3 regions of the Paenibacillus sp. FSL M7-0656 genome follow, and region 3 is predicted to be linked to each of the others. Evidence: predicted binding sites of a transcription regulator. Region 3 holds the regulator's gene; each other region holds the start of a gene.
The links. Region 3 encodes LexA, which represses DNA repair genes until DNA is damaged. Its sites were predicted from a motif close to CGAACATATGTTCG; they were not measured.
Positions count from the first base shown of each region.

Region 1 (6,113 bases), 6.2 Mb from region 3:
GGAGATCTGGTCAATGTATTGAATCATCAAGGTCGCTATCTGGCGACAGGATATTACAATCCCGCATCTCAAATCACTGTAAGAGTTGTAGCGTATCAACCTCTGGAGTCCGAACAGATGGACACCGCGTTTTTTGCAGCTCGTTTCCGCGATTGTTTGCGTCATCGGGAACGTTTTATACAGGATGGCGAGGCATACCGGCTCGTTTACGGAGAAGCTGATTTTCTACCAGGATTGATCGTTGACCGTTTCGGTAGCATCCTCGTTGTACAGTTGCTTACACTTGGCATGGATCGTTGCCGTGAAGCCATCGTACAGGCACTCATTGAAGTAATGCAGCCGGAAGGCATATATGAGCGCAGTGATGTCTCGATTCGTGAACTGGAAGGTTTGGAGCAGACCAAAGGTCCGCTGCATGGAGAGTGCCCACGGCATGTCACTGTTACAGAGAATGGACTACTCATTAAAGTGGATATCGTGGAAGGGCAGAAGACAGGTTACTTCTTCGACCAACGTGAGAATCGTGCAGCCATCGAACCGCTCATGAAGGGTTGGGGCTACAAGAGTGGAATCACACTTCAAACGACTGAGCAGGATGGCACAGAGCAGCTCTTGCCTGTGAATAAAAGCGGTAAGGTAGTTACATTCCCATATTGGGATGGTGCGACTGTTCTGGAGTGTTTCTCACACACGGGTAGCTTTACGTTGAATGCTTGCAAGTATGGAGCCAAAAAAGTGACTTGTCTTGATATTTCGGAGCATGCCATTGAGAGTGCACGAACAAATGTGGAGCTGAACGGTTTCACTGACCGGGTCGAGTTCGTAGTTGCTGATGCATTCCAGTACTTGCGTGAACAAGTGAAAGGGCTGGATGAACGTACACGTGCACGTGCAGGCGAACAGAAAGTGGATACATCCAAAGCGCTTGCAGCTGGCGGTAAAACATTTGATGTGGTCATCCTTGATCCTCCTGCATTTGCCAAAACGAAATCAGCAGTTAAAGGTGCATGTCGTGGTTATAAAGATATCAATCTGCAAGGAATGAAACTGGTCAATGAGGGTGGATATTTGGTAACAGCCAGCTGTTCGTATCACATGCGTCCAGACCTCTTCCTGGATACGATTGCCGATGCAGCGGAAGATGCAGGCAAAGTGCTTCGTTTGATCGACTGGAAAGCAGCTGGTAAGGATCACCCACAAATTTTGGGCGTGGATGAAGGACATTACCTGAAATTTGCTATTTTCGAAGTGCGCAGTAAAAAGAATTAATCGTATGATTTTCGTTCCAATCAAGTATAGATCAAGTCAAAAGTCCACAGTGTGATAGCTGCGGGCTTTTTGCTGTTTTGCTGTGTTAACGGAGATGATCTCCGGTTTTACCGGATAGTGGCAAACGTATGTTCCGAACCAAGTCAGATATGTTATACTGGGAATTAAAATCTTGTACGTGTGGTTTGGAGGATTAGACATGTCCGTTCGTTTTGTTATTGGCCGGGCAGGCAGCGGAAAAAGCTTGCTGATTACCCGGGAAATTACATCCCTGCTTCAAAAGGAGCCGCAAGGCACACCTTTGATTTTACTCGTTCCCGAACAGAGTTCTTTTCGAACAGAGCAGGCATTGGTTTCTTCTGGAGCAATTAAAGGTACCATGCGTGCAGAAGTGCTCGGCTTTCGCCGTCTAGCCTATCGTGTAATGCAAGAAGCAGGTGGTTCTGCTCGTATTCCGATCGGAGCCGAAGGCAAAAAGATGCTGCTCTACAAGGTCATCCAGCGCCGTAAGGAAGAATTAAAGCTGTTTGGTGCATCCGGCAGCCAGCTGGGTTTTATAGGCGAATTAAATGACTTATATAGTGAATTTAAACGTTATGAAGTTGATCCGTCATTGCTGGAAGAAGGGATGTCTGGAGGGAATACCTCATCCACTTCGCCGATTCTGGAGGACAAGTTGCATGACTTGAATCTGATATATCGTGACTATGAACAGGAATTGACCCATTTATATATTGATGATGAAGACACGTTGACCGAGCTGACAGATCGTTTGTCGGAAAGTGCATTGCTGCAGGATGCCCAGATCTGGATTGATGGTTTTCAGGGATTCACACCACAGGAGATGAGTGTGATCGGTCGGCTGATGTTGCAGTCCTCTTCCGTGACGATTGCCCTGACATTGGATCGTCCTTATGATCACGGCGCACTGCCTGGAGAACTGGAACTGTTTTATCCCACGGCAAGTGCCTATGCGCGTCTCAAAGGGATGGCTGACGAACTGGGTGTACCGAGCGATATAACCGTGCTAGATTCGGAGATTCCACCGAGATACAAGGATCGTCCGGGACTTGCTCATCTGGAGGCTGGTTTCGACCGCCGAATTCGTTGGAAAAGTGATGGCCTTAATTCCGGAATCCGACTGGTTGCAGCGGAGAACCGACGAGCTGAGATGGAGGGAGCACTGCGTGAGATGCGGCGCCTGGCACAAAACGAAGGTGCGCGTTATCGGGACATGGCGGTACTTGTTCGTCAGTTGGATACCTACGCTGATATAGCTGAACCTCTATTCAGGGATTATGACGTACCCGTCTTTCTGGACCGCAGAAGAAATGAACTTCATCATCCATTATCCGAGTTTATCCGTTCCGCACTGGATATTGTTCGGCGCCACTGGCGTTACGAGGATGTATTTCGCTGTGTCAAAACGGATCTGCTGCTTCCGCGTGATGGTTCCATCACTCGTGAAGATATGGACCAGCTTGAGAATTATGTACTGGCTTGTGGTATTCACGGGTATCGCTGGACTGACGGCAAACCGTGGAAGTATGTACCAAGCCTGTCGCTCGAAGACAACGGTCAGGATGGCCGTAGTCGAGGACGGGACCAGATGCTTTCTTTAATGGAGAGCTGCCGAACGGTCATTACAGATTCCTTGGGTGTTTTTGAGAAACGAATGAAAAAGGCAAAGACAGCTAAAGCCCAGTGCGAGGCACTATACAGATTGCTGGAAGATGCTGAAATCCCATGGAAGCTGGATAACATGTCTCCTGAAGCTAAGGCACAAGGTGACCCCGAACGGTCGAGAGAACATCGGCAGATGTGGGGAGCTGTGCTGGATTTATTGGATCAGATGGTCGATATGATGGGGAATGAACGGCTGGATATCACGCTGTTTGCCGGGATGATTGAGACCGGATTGACGGAACTGAAGCTAGGTCTGGTACCACCAGCACTTGATCAGGTATTGGTTGGTTCTATGGACCGTACACGACTTCAGGACATCAAATACGTATTTATCCTTGGCGCGGTTGATGGTGAATTACCTGCCGTACCTCAGGATGATGGCGTATTAACGGAACTGGAGAGATCGTTACTGACGGAAAGAGGCGTGGCGCTTGGACCAGGTGCAACAAGGCAGATGCTGGATGAACGTTTCCTGATCTATACGGCACTTACAGCGGCAAGCAGCCAGTTGTGGCTGAGTTACCCGGTTGCTGATGATGAGGGGAAAGCACTGCTTCCTTCCGAGATTGTCCGTCATGTACGGAAGATGTTTGGTTTACAAGAACAGCCATTGCTCGCTCAACCGCCGGTTGCGAACTCGGAAGAAGCGCATTGGTCCTATGTCACCCATCCGGGTCAGAGTCTGTCAACGCTCATTGGACAATTGCGCAAATGGCGCCGCGGAGAAGACATCCCTGAAATGTGGTGGGCGGTCTACAATTGGCATGTATCTCGAGAGACAAGCAGACCTCAGCTGGAACGGTTGATGGGATCAATCTTTTATCGTAATCGGGCATTACCACTACGTACAGTTACCAGTCGCAGACTGTATGGTACAGAGGTGAGGACGAGTGTCTCGCGAATGGAGCGGTTCGTCGCTTGTCCGTTCTCCCATTTTGCTTCGCATGGGCTGCGTCTCAAAGAACGGCAATTGTACCGCCTTCAGGCTCCTGATATCGGACAGCTGTTTCATGCTGCACTAAGCCAGTTGGCTATGCGATTGCGCGAAGAAAATCGTAGTTGGGGCAGTTTGACTCCAGACCAATGTCGTCAGGAAGCCGAGCAAACGGTGGAGCAGATTGCACCACAGCTGCAAGGGGAGATTTTGCTAAGCACCAAGCGATACGGTTATATTTTCCGCAAATTGAAGGACATTGTTAGCCGGGCATCGGTTATTCTTGGTGAACAGTCCAGACGTGGAAGTTTTGAACCGATTGGATTGGAGCTTGATTTTGGGCCCGATAAAACACTGCCGCCACTACGTTTTGAACTGGAGAACGGCTGTGTGATGGAGATCGTGGGTCGAATTGACCGTGTAGATGTCGCAGAAGGAGAGAATGGTCTGCTCTTGCGTGTCATTGACTATAAATCAAGCCAGACGGACCTCAAGTTACATGAAGTGTACTATGGTCTGTCATTGCAAATGCTCACCTATCTGGAGGTGCTGCTTAGTGCTGCCGAAGAATGGCTTGGGGAAACGGCGATGCCGGGAGGAACGTTGTATTTCCATGTGCATAACCCGCTGTTGCAATCCGCAAACGGCATGACATCAGAGCAGGCAGGACAAGAACTGCTGAAACGGTTCAAAATGAAAGGTTTGCTACTGGCGGATCGGGACGCAATTGCTCAAATGGACAACACCCTGGATAAGGGGTATTCAGCTATTATTCCAGTTGCTCTTAAGGCGGACGGAAGCTTTTATAGCAGCGCCGCTGTAGCTACGCCAGAGCAATGGGATACGCTGCTTGCTTCAGTTCGCAGTAATATCCGCGAGATTGGTACCCGGATTACGGATGGGGATGTGGCCATTGAGCCTTATCGTATTCAGCAGGAAGTGGCGTGCACGTTCTGTCCATATAAGCCTGTTTGTCAGTTTGATGAGAATATAGAAGGAAATGAGTATAACCTGTTGTCCAAACCGGGCAAACAGCAAATCTGGGATATGTTATCTCACACCAAGGGAGGGGAAACATCATGACGAATATGCCAAAACCGGAGGGTAGCTTCTGGAGTGATGACCAGTGGAGTGCCATCTCGGAAAGCGGAGAAGACATACTGGTTGCCGCAGCGGCGGGATCAGGCAAGACAGCCGTGCTGGTTGAACGAATTATTCGCAAGATCGCAGATCCCTCCCAAGGATACAGTGTGGATCGTTTACTTGTAGCTACGTTTACCAAAGCGGCCGCCGCCGAGATGAAACAACGGATTCGGGAAGCGTTGGAACGTGCGCTGGAAGAACAGCCTGGAGAAGAGCATCTGCGTAAGCAGCTGTCGCTGCTTGGACGGGCATCTATTACAACGTTGCATTCATTCTGTATGGAAGTCATTCGCCGTTATTATCAGCAAATTCCGTTGAACCCGGCTTTCCGTATCCTGAATGAAAATGAAGCGGAAATCATGCGGCAGGAACTGCTTGAAGAACTATTTGAGGAAAAGTATGGCGAAGAAGATGAAGGGAGTACATTCCGCGAATTAGTAGACTGGTTCAGTGGAGAACGAAACGATGATGCGATGCATCGACTGGTGCAACGTTTGTATGATTTCTCCCGCAGTCATTCCTGGCCGGATCATTGGCTCTCAGAGATGGCGTCTGCTTTTCAGGTGGAAAGTGTAGAGGCACTTGGACATTCAGCATGGGTTCAGAGTATTTTGCGTGATGCGGCTCTTGCTTTGAGTGGTGCAGCAGGATTGCTTCGTCAAGGCATTCATATTTCCATGCAGCCTGAAGGTCCGGCACCTTATGCAGATACGTTAAAAGAAGACCTGGTGATGGTAGAAGAACTGTTGTCTGCGGTTGAGATTATGCCATGGGAGAGGTTGCCTGAAGTGTTTCAACCCGCTGCATTTGGCAAACTGAAACCTTGCAAGAAAGATCAGACGGACCCTGCTTTACAAGATCAGGTGAAGGAACTCCGTGAGGCCGCGAAAAAGGCAGTTACCGACCTGAAAGGTTCATTGTTCGGAAGAAGTGCGTTTTCGTTCTGGCAGGAGCTGGAGCAAGCAGCACCACTCATGCAGGAGTTGTCGAGGTTGGTTAGTACATTTGGAGAACGTTATCGACAGGCCAAACAGGAACGTGGGCAAGTTGACTTCAGTGATCTGGAGCATTACTGTCTTCA
Region 1 covers NZ_JBBOOT010000001.1:6,369,842-6,375,954, forward strand. Annotated here, with positions in the region: gene MHI01_RS27900 (class I SAM-dependent rRNA methyltransferase) at 1-1,269, shown strand, start outside; gene addB (helicase-exonuclease AddAB subunit AddB) at 1,469-4,972, shown strand; partial or broken gene addA (helicase-exonuclease AddAB subunit AddA) at 4,969-6,113, shown strand, end outside.
Region 1: the regulator LexA is predicted to act here: its motif matches at 1,391-1,404, upstream of addB (helicase-exonuclease AddAB subunit AddB).

Region 2 (6,113 bases), 330 kb from region 3:
TATGGATCCTGTCATATGTGGAACGATTTGCTGAAAAGTATTCTCCTTCCGTGATCAAATCCATTTTGAAACCTTTAGTTGTAATCCTTGTTATGGCGCCTCTAACATTAATTATTCTAGGACCATTGGGTGCGATTGCCGGTAACTACCTTGCTTCTGCTGTATCCTATGTCAATACACACGCAGGATGGTTAGTGTCTGGTATTATCGGCGGGGCATTCCCATTCCTGATTCTGACGGGGATGCACTATAGTTTGGGACCCGTTGTCCTCACTGCTTATGCACAGACAAAAACCGATGGCATTGTTGGCCCAGGTATGCTCGTACACAATATTGCTCAAGGTGCAGCTGCGCTCGCGGTCGCATTAAGAACCAAAAATAAAGCATTTAAACAAGTTGCTTACTCTACTAGCGTAACTGCGCTGTTAGGAATTAGCGAACCTGCATTGTTTGGTGTAAATCTACGGTTAAAAAAACCACTGATCGCTGTTGTCATTGGTGGTATTGTAGGCGGAATATACGTTGGCTTGTTCGGTGTAGCTCGATCTGCTCTAGGCATTGCCGGCTTGGCTACGTTACCAGCATTTATCACTGATAATCCATGGAACCTAATCCATGCAGCAATTGGTCTGGTCATTGGCTTTGTTGTTACCTTCTTGATGACGCTTATTTTAGGATTTGAAGATGTGCCTGAGGATGGAGAGGATCAACGAACACCAGCCAATTCATCTTCAACAAACCGTGTGCCTGTTGTTAGTGTTTCTGAACATGTACTCACAGCACCAATGACTGGTCGAGTTCTAGAGTTATCAACAATAAAGGACGAAGCCTTTGCAACTGGAGCTATGGGAAAAGGGATCGCCATTGAACCTACAATTGGAAAACTCGTTTCACCAGCCGATGGTGTCATATCCGCGGTATTCCCTACCTTCCACGCAATGGGTATTAGCTCGAATAATGGCGCTGAACTCCTCGTTCATATCGGCATGAACACGGTGAAGCTGAAAGGTGAACATTTCAAGGTGCATGTACAAGAAGGTGATGAAGTAAAAGCTGGGGATTTACTTATCGAATTCGATACAGATGCAATAGCCGCCAAAGGTTATGATCTGACTACACCTATTATTGTTACGAATTCAGATGACTTTACAGATGTAATTGGTATAGATAAACCATCGATTACGATCGGGGAAAAACTAATTAAGATCATATAAGGAGGAATTTCCAATGAAGAACACAACCGTATTCCCAGACTCTTTTATGTGGGGCGGCGCAACAGCGGCGAATCAATACGAGGGTGCCTGGAACATTGATGGTAAAAAAGCAAGTACAGCAGATATGATGACGGGTGGAACGCATACTATTCCAAGACGGATCACTAAACACATTGAGGAGGGTGTAAACTATCCTTCCCATGAGGCAGTAGACTTTTACCATCATTACAAAGAAGATATCCGTCTGTTTGCAGAGATGGGCTTTCGATGCTTCAGAATGTCCATTGCTTGGTCCAGAATATTCCCCAACGGGGACGATGTAACGCCAAATGAAGCAGGACTTCAATTTTACGACAAGGTGTTCAGTGAACTGAAAAAGTATAATATTGAACCTATCGTTACGATCTCACATTACGAAGCTCCGTTTGCGCTAACAGAGAAATTCAATGCCTGGGCTTCCAGAGAGATGATCGACTGCTACGTACGGTATTGTGAGACCATTTTCACCCGTTACAAGGATGTCGTGAAGTACTGGATTACATTTAATGAGATCAATAGTTTAATTGTTCCAGCAGGTGCATATATAGCAGGGGCATTATTAGTTGATGATAGTGGTGTATTTAACAATACGGTTGTGGATAGTACGCAATTAAGATTCCAGGCTTTACATCATCAATTTATAGCAAGTGCAAAAGCGGTCAAACTTGCTCATGAGATTAATCCGGCGTTCCAAATCGGTTGTATGATTAATTATAGTCATGGTTACGGAAGTACATGTAAACCGGAAGATATGTTGAAGGCTCTGAGAATGGATCAGATTAACAATATGCTGAGCAGCGACGTGCAAGTTAGAGGGGAATACCCTGACTTTGCCAAGAGATATTTTAATGAGAACAATATTCAGATTGAGATGGCAGAAGAGGACGTAGAAGTGCTAAAACAAGGCTGTGTTGATTTCTATAGCTTCAGCTACTACAAGTCTCATGTAGTGGGTACCCGCCCAGAAGGTGATGAGACCCAGGGGAATGTCTTTGGTGGATTCAAAAATCCTTATTTGAAGGCAAATGATTGGGGATGGCAAATCGATCCAGTTGGACTTCGTTACGTACTCAATCATGTCTACGATCGGTATGGAATCCCTATAATGATCGTTGAAAATGGTCTGGGAGCGGTTGATGTCATCGAAGAGGATGGATCTATCCATGATACGTACAGGATCAATTTCCTGCGAGATCATATCGAACAAATGAGAGAAGCTATCCTCGATGGCGTTAATCTTATCGGCTACACGGCTTGGGGTTGCATCGACATCGTTAGTGCCTCAACTGGCGAAATGGAGAAACGCTACGGATTCATTTATGTAGATAAGGATAACAAGGGCAGAGGTACCCTGAAAAGAAGTAAAAAGGACAGTTTCCACTGGTATAAAAAGGTGATTGAATCCAACGGGGAAAGATTGGATTTGGAAATATAATTTGCAATCGAACGAAAGATGATTCAATCTTTAAATTCTATCAAATAGACCAAGTACTTGTCACTTTGTGAGACAAGTACTTGGTTTTTTGTGCATCAATAATAAAACTAAAAATTAATTATTTGGATGGTTAAAGTGGCTGACAATATCCAGTCTACAGTTCATTATGGTCTCCAAGGGTTTTCAAAAGCTAAATATAAATATTTACCTCTTGCATAAAGAACGTGTGTTCGGTCTATAATATATACAAACATACGTTCTCAAAAGTACAGGAGTGATTACAGTGTTGACTAAGCAACGAACCATTATGCTCATTGATATGCAGAGCTTTTATGCTTCAGTCGAAAAGGCAAAAATGCCTCAATACAAAAATAGACCATTAGCTGTTGCGGGAGACCCCGCAAGACGCTCTGGAATTATCCTTGCCGCTTGTCCACTAGCCAAAGCGAAGGGTGTGTCTACCGCGGAACCACTCTGGCAGTCTCTTCAGAAGTGCCCTGAACTGATCATTGTGAGACCACACATGCAAGAATACATCGAAGTATCCACTCAAATCATGTCCATTATTGAGGAGTTTACCGATCTGGTCGAACCGTACAGTATAGACGAATTATTCGCTGATTTTACAGGGTCTATGCATCTATTCGGTAATGATCCCGTCGATTTGGCCAAGCAAATTCAAGACAAAATCTATAATGAAACAGGCGTTTACGCAAGAGCTGGCATTGGTGAAAACAAAATCATCAGTAAATTGTGCTGTGATATGATCGCTAAAAAAGCAGAGGGGGGTATTTTCCACTTAAAGAAAGAGGAATTACACCTCCACATTGGAGATAAGCCCATCCGCGATATGTGGGGGATCGGCTCAAGAATGGAAAAACATCTGTGGAAGATGGGCATCCGAACCATTAGAGACCTGGCGAATACGCCTCTTTCCAAATTAAGAAGTAAGTGGGGTGTTAATGGAGAAGTCATTTGGCGAGTCGCAAATGGACTCGACAATTCGCCGGTAACCGTCAACACGCACAGTACACAAAAAGATATTGGAAACGGAATGACCCTACCTAGAGATTTCACAGAGGCTTGGGAGATCGAAGTGGTTATTCTCGATATCTGCACAGAAGTATGCAGAAGAGCCCGCAAAAAGGGACTGATGAGCAGTGTCGTATCCGTAAGTGTATCTGGAGCGGATTTTGACCACCCCACTGGTTTTCACAGGCAGGTTAAACTGTCTGATCCTACAAACATAACCGTTGATGTATGCAAGATAGCCAAACGCATATTTCATCAACACTGGGATGGGCAACCTGTGCGCCGTGTAGGCGTATCCCTGTCTCAATTATCCAACGCGGATACATATCAACTTTCTTTTTTTGATGATCAAGCGCAGAAACGGGCCATTGATCAGGTGATGGACGACATCAAGGATCGATTTGGCGACATTGCCATTCTACGAGCGAGCTCCATTACGGCTGCGGGTCAAGCGATCGATCGAGCATCTAAAATTGGGGGGCATTATAAATGAGCAAAAAACTGGAGGCCAATGGATTATGGGAATCGAGCCGCATGATGCTTCCTCAACATAAAGAACGAATTATACAGCATCGTACTCAAATTCATTATCAAGCGAAGCCGCTGATCCATGAAGATGAGTGGGAGATTATTACACAAAATATAGATATGTCGCTCAATTATACATTGCAAGCCACCTTTGAAATATTTACTGAGTCAGGCAATCGGTATATACACGGGATCGTCACTTCAGTCAGTGCCTTTGGAAAGAAAATCAAAATTGAAATGGAGAATGGATTTGAATGGGTCGATTTTGATCAATTGGTCGCTGTGAAACTTGAAGAAGGAGGCGTGTAAAGTGCGACAGACTTTCGAGGAACTTTCACTCGTGAAGAGGGTGGTAGAGCTCCCTTATCTTTTAGGTGCTCTGGAGGTAGATAAACATAAAATATACGCTTCAAATTTCAAAATGAAATCTGTGTATGTTGACTACCTGGACGGTACCCAAAAGAAAATTGCTTTAGAGATGTACAAATCAAAACAAAGGCTAAAGGAACATCATATTAAAATCATAGATGAAGTAAGATCTGAGCTGAGTTTAACGGTAGATTATTCGGTGAGAGGTTACATTCATAAAATGACATTATTATGGAGCAAAGTGAAAGTAGATGTAACCTTAATGCTTACTGAACATATGAACGTTGATATTACTGAATTGCCCACATGAACATAGAAAATAAGAGTCTAACTTATGGGTGCGGCAACAAATACGAGCAGATCTTTCGGCAAACCGGGAATCACAAAAAAGATAAATAAAGAGGCAGAGTAAACTATGTTTGGATGTCAAAGATAAAAAACTTCATTATTATAAATCTGCCCCTGTATTCAGTAAGGACATTCAAAAGAAAAGCCACGAAGGAGGAGGAATAGCAGAAGGTTTAAGACAGTCGAGAAATCAGTAGGATGCCCAATTTCCCGGTTCGCTTGCGGGACGTAATTTTCAAGTCGTCATTTCAAGTAGCATGAGAAATTTTAAGATAAAACTCAAGAGGAGAAGTGGGCGTAAAAGTAATTGAGGGGATGGTAGCGTCATGCCAATTGAAATCACAGACATTGTGTCTAAGAAAATATTAAGTGAAGTAAAAGGTTATCTAGATATTGGTTTTACTCATTCACTAAATCCCTATACGGGTTGTGCATTTGCTTGCGAATACTGTTACGTCAGAGAAATGCCTATTCAAAAGTTTAAGGATATTCCTTGGGGATCGTGGGTGGATGTCAAGAAAAATGCAGCAGAAAACTATCTAAAGGAAGTCTCTCTTCTAAGACGTAAAAATAAACCCATAAGTATATTCATGTCATCAGCCACAGATCCTTATCAACCTGTAGAGCAGAAGGCAAACATTACAAGAAGCCTGTTGGAAGAAATGGATAAAAACCCACCAGATTCACTTCAAATTCAAACTAGAAGCCCGCTGGTTGCCAGAGACCTTGATATACTGCTGAAATTAAAGGAAAAATGTAGAATTATGGTTTCAATGACAATCGAGACAGATCGCGAAGACGTGAAACGAATTTTTTCGCCCTATGCTCCTGGAATAGATTTACGAGTTAAAGCCTTGAAAAAGATAAATGATGCAGGGATACATACACAAGTATCTATTTCCCCTGTGCTACCTTTTTCACCTAATTTCGCTAACATGTTACAAGGCATAACTGATCGAATTTGGATTGATACGCTATTGATTGGTGATGGTCAAATGGGGATGAGATCTAAGCGGTTAGGGATGCCACAATTATTTGAGGCGAACGGCTGGGAGAAATGGTACGAGAAAAGAATTCATCTGAAAGTCGAAAAATATTTTAAGGCAAGGTTTCCATCTGAAATTATTCATGTATCCAAAAACAGTGCA
Region 2 covers NZ_JBBOOT010000001.1:523,981-530,093, reverse strand. Annotated here, with positions in the region: gene MHI01_RS02265 (beta-glucoside-specific PTS transporter subunit IIABC) at 1-1,214, shown strand, start outside; gene MHI01_RS02260 (glycoside hydrolase family 1 protein) at 1,228-2,688, shown strand; gene MHI01_RS02255 (DNA polymerase IV) at 2,996-4,213, shown strand; gene MHI01_RS02250 (YolD-like family protein) at 4,210-4,557, shown strand; gene MHI01_RS02245 (hypothetical protein) at 4,559-4,927, shown strand; gene MHI01_RS02240 (SPL family radical SAM protein) at 5,292-6,113, shown strand, end outside.
Region 2: the regulator LexA is predicted to act here: its motif matches at 2,936-2,949, upstream of MHI01_RS02255 (DNA polymerase IV).

Region 3 (6,113 bases):
GACCATGCTTTTTGTTAAAATAAAACTCACGGCCTCTTTGATAATATAAATCAATAACAAGGGAAACTGGGTTTCCTTTTGAAAGCGAACTAATGATTTCTGATTGTAACGAATCTATATGTGGTGAAGTAAAATTCATTGAAATACACATTTCATCCATTACTTCATCTAGCCTCTTAAAGTTCAAAATATCCAGTTTGAAATAACCGGTACTTCCTAGTTTATCTTTATCAAATCTGTATATCGTGGTGAAATTATTAACTATAGAAAACTTATCCTTTTTGAAATAGTCGGCAATTGTCATTAGAGAATTATGGCTGCAATTTAGGAAGGGATGATTGCTATGTGGGAACATTTTTTTCATACCGTTGAAATATTGAAAATCAGTAAGAGAGATGATTTTATCCATAAGAGTCTCCTTTGGTGGGCTTAGTAACTATTTGGATTCCTATAATCCATTAAAAGGATTAAATTTCATTTTTCTTTATGACCGATTGTCAAGCCCAGGGTGACAGATGAGCGAAAAGGAATTCGTGAGCCGTTTTACACCCCAAGCATTTGCGTCGTCTGTGATCTATTAATTCGAGCGAGCTCGGGAAGCACAGATCAGTGAAAAGGTAGGTATTCCACTTCGAATTCCCTCCATTCAAGAATTGCAGTATTATGGTATCCCATTAGGAATACGTACATAATAAAGCACAGTAGACATTTGAATGACTGGCAATTCACTATAATTGCGGTTAGAAATTTGTTAAAACATCTCTACCTTAAATTTGATATGGCCGCGGCACTAGTATATCAACTATATTTTAATTGACCCCCTATACAATTTCAATAAATTTTACCATAATAAATAATAAATAGATGTAACATTCATTTCGGTCATCGTACCCGCTAAACCACCCTAAAAACAAAAAAGCATTGTCAGCTATGTGAACGATAATACCGTCCAAATAGCCGCAATGCTTCATGTTATATTTGATTTAGTGAAATCACAAGTGGGTTCAGAAATTAGCAATTAGACCTGTTAATTCAGACAAATGCTTGATTTCATGGTCTGGCGCATACGCTTCATTGTTGTTCTTATGCTCACGGTTAATCCATACGGATTGGATGCCAGATGATAAAGCACCACGAATATCAGTCGTTAACTTGTCTCCAACCATCATGCTCTCTTCGGGTTTAACACCCAGTTTACTCAAAGCATGTTCAAATATCGACGGATCTGGTTTTCCTTTTCCGAAGTTACCCGAGATAATAATCTCATCAAAGAAAGGAGTCAATTCAGGTACACCATCCAACTTCTCTTGTTGCAAAGCAGGACAACCGTTCGTTAACAACAACAGTTTGTACTTGCCTTGTAACTGACGCAAGGTATCCATCGTTTCTTCGTATACATGTGGTCGAGATCTCCGTTCTATTCCAAACTGCGCAGCCAGTTGTTCAGCAAGATCTTCCCGATCTATACCCAACTTCAACAAGCCACGACGCCAGGATTCTTTACGGTAAACTGGAGCAAGCTGTTCCAACTGACGGAACTCAGGTTGATCCCCACCAGTAAAGTTAGCCCAAAGGCCTTCAAACGGATTGATTCCAATCATTTTGGTAAAAGGAAAGGTTTCATATGATTCATACAGCCCACGTGCCTCATTACGAACAGCTTCTTCAAGTTCTTCTGGTTTGACCCCAGTCTCTTGCGCTGCGATTAGACAAGTCTCATGAAAAGCTTCTCGAACACTACGCTCATCCCATAATAAAGTATCATCTAGGTCGAACAAAATCGCTTTTAACGCCATTCCGATCATCTACCCCTTTATGCAATAATTACTTTTCGACGGTTTCCACGGTGATCTGGTGTGCTTTCGCAAATTTCAGCAAACGTTCTGCAATCGCATCTGTATCGTAACGGTTCAATAACTTGGTAAACACCCATCTTTTCCCGCGACTGTTATGTTCGATAACAACTGTACCTGGTTCAATTCTGAATTTGACGATATCGTCAACCCCAATTGAACGTTCACGATTACCCTTCGTCGTTATAATCCGATTACTGCTAATCTTGATGTATGGACGGCGAAGCATGAAGATGACTGCCAAAAATACGTAAAGCAGCATGGTCACCCAGTCCCAAGTTGTCATTGGAGCTTGCACAAGGAATGTGCTCATAAACAGATACAAAAAGGCGAGACCGATCAAAAATATTGGGAACAACAAGCTGCGTCCCTTAAAGACTTCTTCACCTGGTGTACCAGTGATTGGTTGACCACTTTTTTTGCGTTGCTGATTTAACTGCTTGGAATTTTTCTTAACCGTTCTCTCGAACGAACGCGACATGAGAATCCCCCTTATGTGTCTTTGTATCGGCTTACATAATTGCAAACCAACATTTCCCCCTATAAATTGCACACTCAAAATAACAGGAAGAAACCTAAATATCATAATGATATCATTAGGTTTCGTTAGTGTTTGAGTTTGCCTTGGTGGCCTTTGTCATTCTCATCATCAACAATCTCAATGGTATCCAGTTGTTGTCTGAAATTGCTGCGAATATTACTCAAATAAATCTCTCTTAGCTCGGCACGTTCAGCAAGTTCTTCCTCCGACAATCCAGTTGACTTTTGCTTACGAGCCAATTCGTTAATGCGTGCTACCAGACTATCTATATCCAAGCTTGTCCCCTCCAAAAATACAAAGTCATATTAACTTTGCCATTATAAAGGCTGCTTGTCAAGCTGACACGCGCTAACACTTATTGATGTGCATTTTATTCTGCAAATTGCGGTAGAGCTAGTACTTGTCCCACTTGGATGGAAGTTGTATGAAGTTGATTCACTTTCTTAATTGCTTCTATATAAATACGTGTATCCATATTCGTCGGTTTATGTTCCAAAGAAATACTCCATAATGTTTCCCCTTGTGAAACAGCTATCTTTCCTCCAGGCAGAACATCATTCTCATTGCCGGCAAATACAGTTAAAACAGTGCTACATCCAATAAATATAATCAAAGAGGTAATGGCTACCTTTAACATCCATGAAGAAATCTTGAAACGCGCTAAAACCTTCTTGTATTTCCCTATGTTAGACTTCACCAGTTCCGAATTCATTGGTTCATAAATGCTTTGATAAGTAGAATATCTCATTAAATACCCGCCTCCAAACGTTTGTTCCTATCTGTTGAAATCAATATAACACGAACACTTGTTTTGTTCAATAGATTTTTAGAACAATTGTTCGCTTCTTTTTTAGAAGAAGCAATATCTTATTTCAAGTACATTTGCAAAGCATTTGCAATATTATGCTCTGACTTTTGAACAATTTCTGTTCTATAAGTTAAAAAACACTGATTTAATGCTATTTTATTTAGAACTTATGTTTGTACGAACGGAGGTTCTATGTTATAATTTTCCCAAACGTTACTAAAATGGGGTTGATACGGTATGTCGAAGATATCCAGCAGGCAGCAGGCTATTCTGGAGTTTATACGAAATGAAGTCCGGTTGAAGGGGTATCCTCCTTCCGTACGGGAAATTGGTGAAGCGGTTGGACTGGCTTCCAGCTCAACAGTACATGGACATTTGGATCGTTTGGAGAAAAAAGGTTTGATCCGACGCGACCCTACCAAGCCAAGAGCCATTGAGCTTTTGAGCCAGGAAGAATCTGAGCATTCTCATCAATTTGCTCATAGCGTTGCACGTATTCCTGTTGTTGGTAAGGTTACAGCCGGGGTTCCAATCACTGCAACCGAGAACATTGAAGACTACTTCCCTCTTCCTACACATTATGTAGGCGAACAGAAAGTGTTTATGCTTTCGGTAGTCGGAGATAGCATGGTGGAAGCTGGAATCGTTAACGGAGATTACGTTATTGTCCGTCAACAGCAAACTGCTGATAACGGTGATATCGTCGTTGCAATGACTGAAGACGATGAAGCTACAGTGAAAACGTTCTATAAAGAGAAAGATCATATTCGCCTTCAACCGGAGAATGCGACCTTCGAACCTTTACGTTTGAAACATGTTAGTATTCTGGGTAAAGTCATTGGCCTTTTCCGAGATATTCATTAATATTTAACTTGAGTAACAAAACTAGATGTAATGAAATACGAAAGAGGTTGTCCTGATCAACAGGACAACCTCTTTTTTTTGTTTTTGTTATTTTAGCGGCTAATTATTCACTGCGTTTCAGAACACTCTTGTGATGCGAGAACACATCAAAGCTCTGTTGTCCGTGATATGAGCCCATACCGCTCTCTCCTACACCACCAAACGGGAGGTAGTGTGAAGTCATATGAGAAAGTGTGTCATTAATACATCCCCCACCGAAGGATACTTGATTCAGAACCTGATCCTGCAACTGCTCATCCTGTGTGAAGAGATATAGCGCCAATGGTTTTGGCCGGCGAACAATCTCATCTAGCATAGGATTCAGGTCACTGTACGTAAATACAGGAAGAATCGGACCGAAGATCTCTTCTTGCATGACAGCTGATTCCCAGTTCACATCTCCAAGTACAGTCGGCTCAATGAGCAACTGCTCTCGTACAGAACGTCCACCAATCAGCGTTTTGCCATCTGTTAGGAATTTCGACAACCGATCAAAGTTACGCGAGTTAACAATATGCGGGAAATCAGCGTTCTGTAACACATCGTCCCCAAATTTATCTTTGATCTCTGCGCCAATCAGATTGATCAATTCGTCATGAACTTGTTCATGTACAAGCAAATAATCCGGAGCAACGCAAGTTTGGCCTGCATTCAGGAACTTACCACGAACAATACGCTGGGCCACCAGCTTTAGTTCTGCATCGTTATGGACAATAGCAGGACTCTTGCCCCCTAGCTCCAGGGTTACAGGAGTCAAATGCTCCGCAGCTGCCTTCATAACAATGCGACCAACACCTGTGCTTCCTGTGAAGAAAATATAATCAAACTTCTCTTTCAACAATGCTGTACTGGCTTCAACTTTCCCTTCCATAACGGCGATATACTCCTGAGGGAAGATCTCCAGAATCAGATCATATGTCAAACGAGATACCGCTGGTGTTAATTCAGAAGGCTTGATAACTGCACAGTTACCGGCTGCAATTGCTCCAATCAGTGGACCAAAGGCCAGTTGGAAAGGATAGTTCCAAGGTGCAATAATAAGAGCCACTCCGTATGGTTCAGGGTAAATGGTGCTCACCCCATCCTGCATAGCCGGATTAGTTGGGACTTGTTTTGGTGCAGCCCATTCCTGCAGATGTTCTAATGCAAAATCCAGTTCACCCAGAACAATGCGAATCTCGGAACCGTAAGCTTCCGCCTCAGATTTGTTCAGATCTGCCCGAAGTGCATCTTGAATCCATTGCTGATGCTTTTCAATTCCCTTTCTAAGCTGTTGAAGTGCATTAATCCGATACTCGATATTTTTAGTTTGTCCTGTATAAAAAAATGTACGTTGTTCTGTCACAAGTTGTTTTGCCTGATCCATATTAACATCTCCAATTAATTATTTAAAATTAAATTGTTCAAAATTTAATTAAAGTATACCTCTTCTATATGAAACTTTCAACATACAAATGAAACATCCATTTGTATGTATTTGAACGATGGTTGGATTTTTTATAGAGTGAAAGCTAGTACTTGCTACTATGTAGTGGCTATTAGAATTTCTAAGGAAGCTTAATTTAGATTTTTTGCTTCCGACAGTTTGATGCACTGTAAGAAAGAATTCTAATTTCAGTTTCTCTTTAATGGGTTACTAGATAAATGACAATGGTTTTTGCGCTGTTACTAACATGAATTGATACATTTCTTCAAAATAGAAATGTTTAGTTACCACATATAAAAAACTCCCCTTTCATTAATGAAAAGAGAGCTTTACGATTATCTATCGGTGAACGAATGCATCATGTTAAAAGTAAGCCATGGTTACAGACAAACATAGGCTTCTTTGGTGACCCTTTTATCTGCTTCCATCTATATAACTCATCATCAGTTATTTTAAGTTTTCCACGCAATCATGTGCCTAGTTTCGTGTTTTTTATGAATTGCCCATACCTTGATTTGATGGTAATCAACAGGCTCTATTCTTAAACATCCCGGGTTTGCACACTTTCCACCAGTCTCACTA
Region 3 covers NZ_JBBOOT010000001.1:197,544-203,656, reverse strand. Annotated here, with positions in the region: gene MHI01_RS00825 (hypothetical protein) at 1-409, opposite strand, end outside; gene MHI01_RS00820 (HAD family hydrolase) at 1,005-1,796, opposite strand; gene MHI01_RS00815 (hypothetical protein) at 1,825-2,334, opposite strand; gene MHI01_RS00810 (DUF896 domain-containing protein) at 2,460-2,669, opposite strand; gene MHI01_RS00805 (LysM peptidoglycan-binding domain-containing protein) at 2,765-3,142, opposite strand; gene lexA (transcriptional repressor LexA) at 3,440-4,066, shown strand; gene MHI01_RS00795 (aldehyde dehydrogenase) at 4,170-5,471, opposite strand.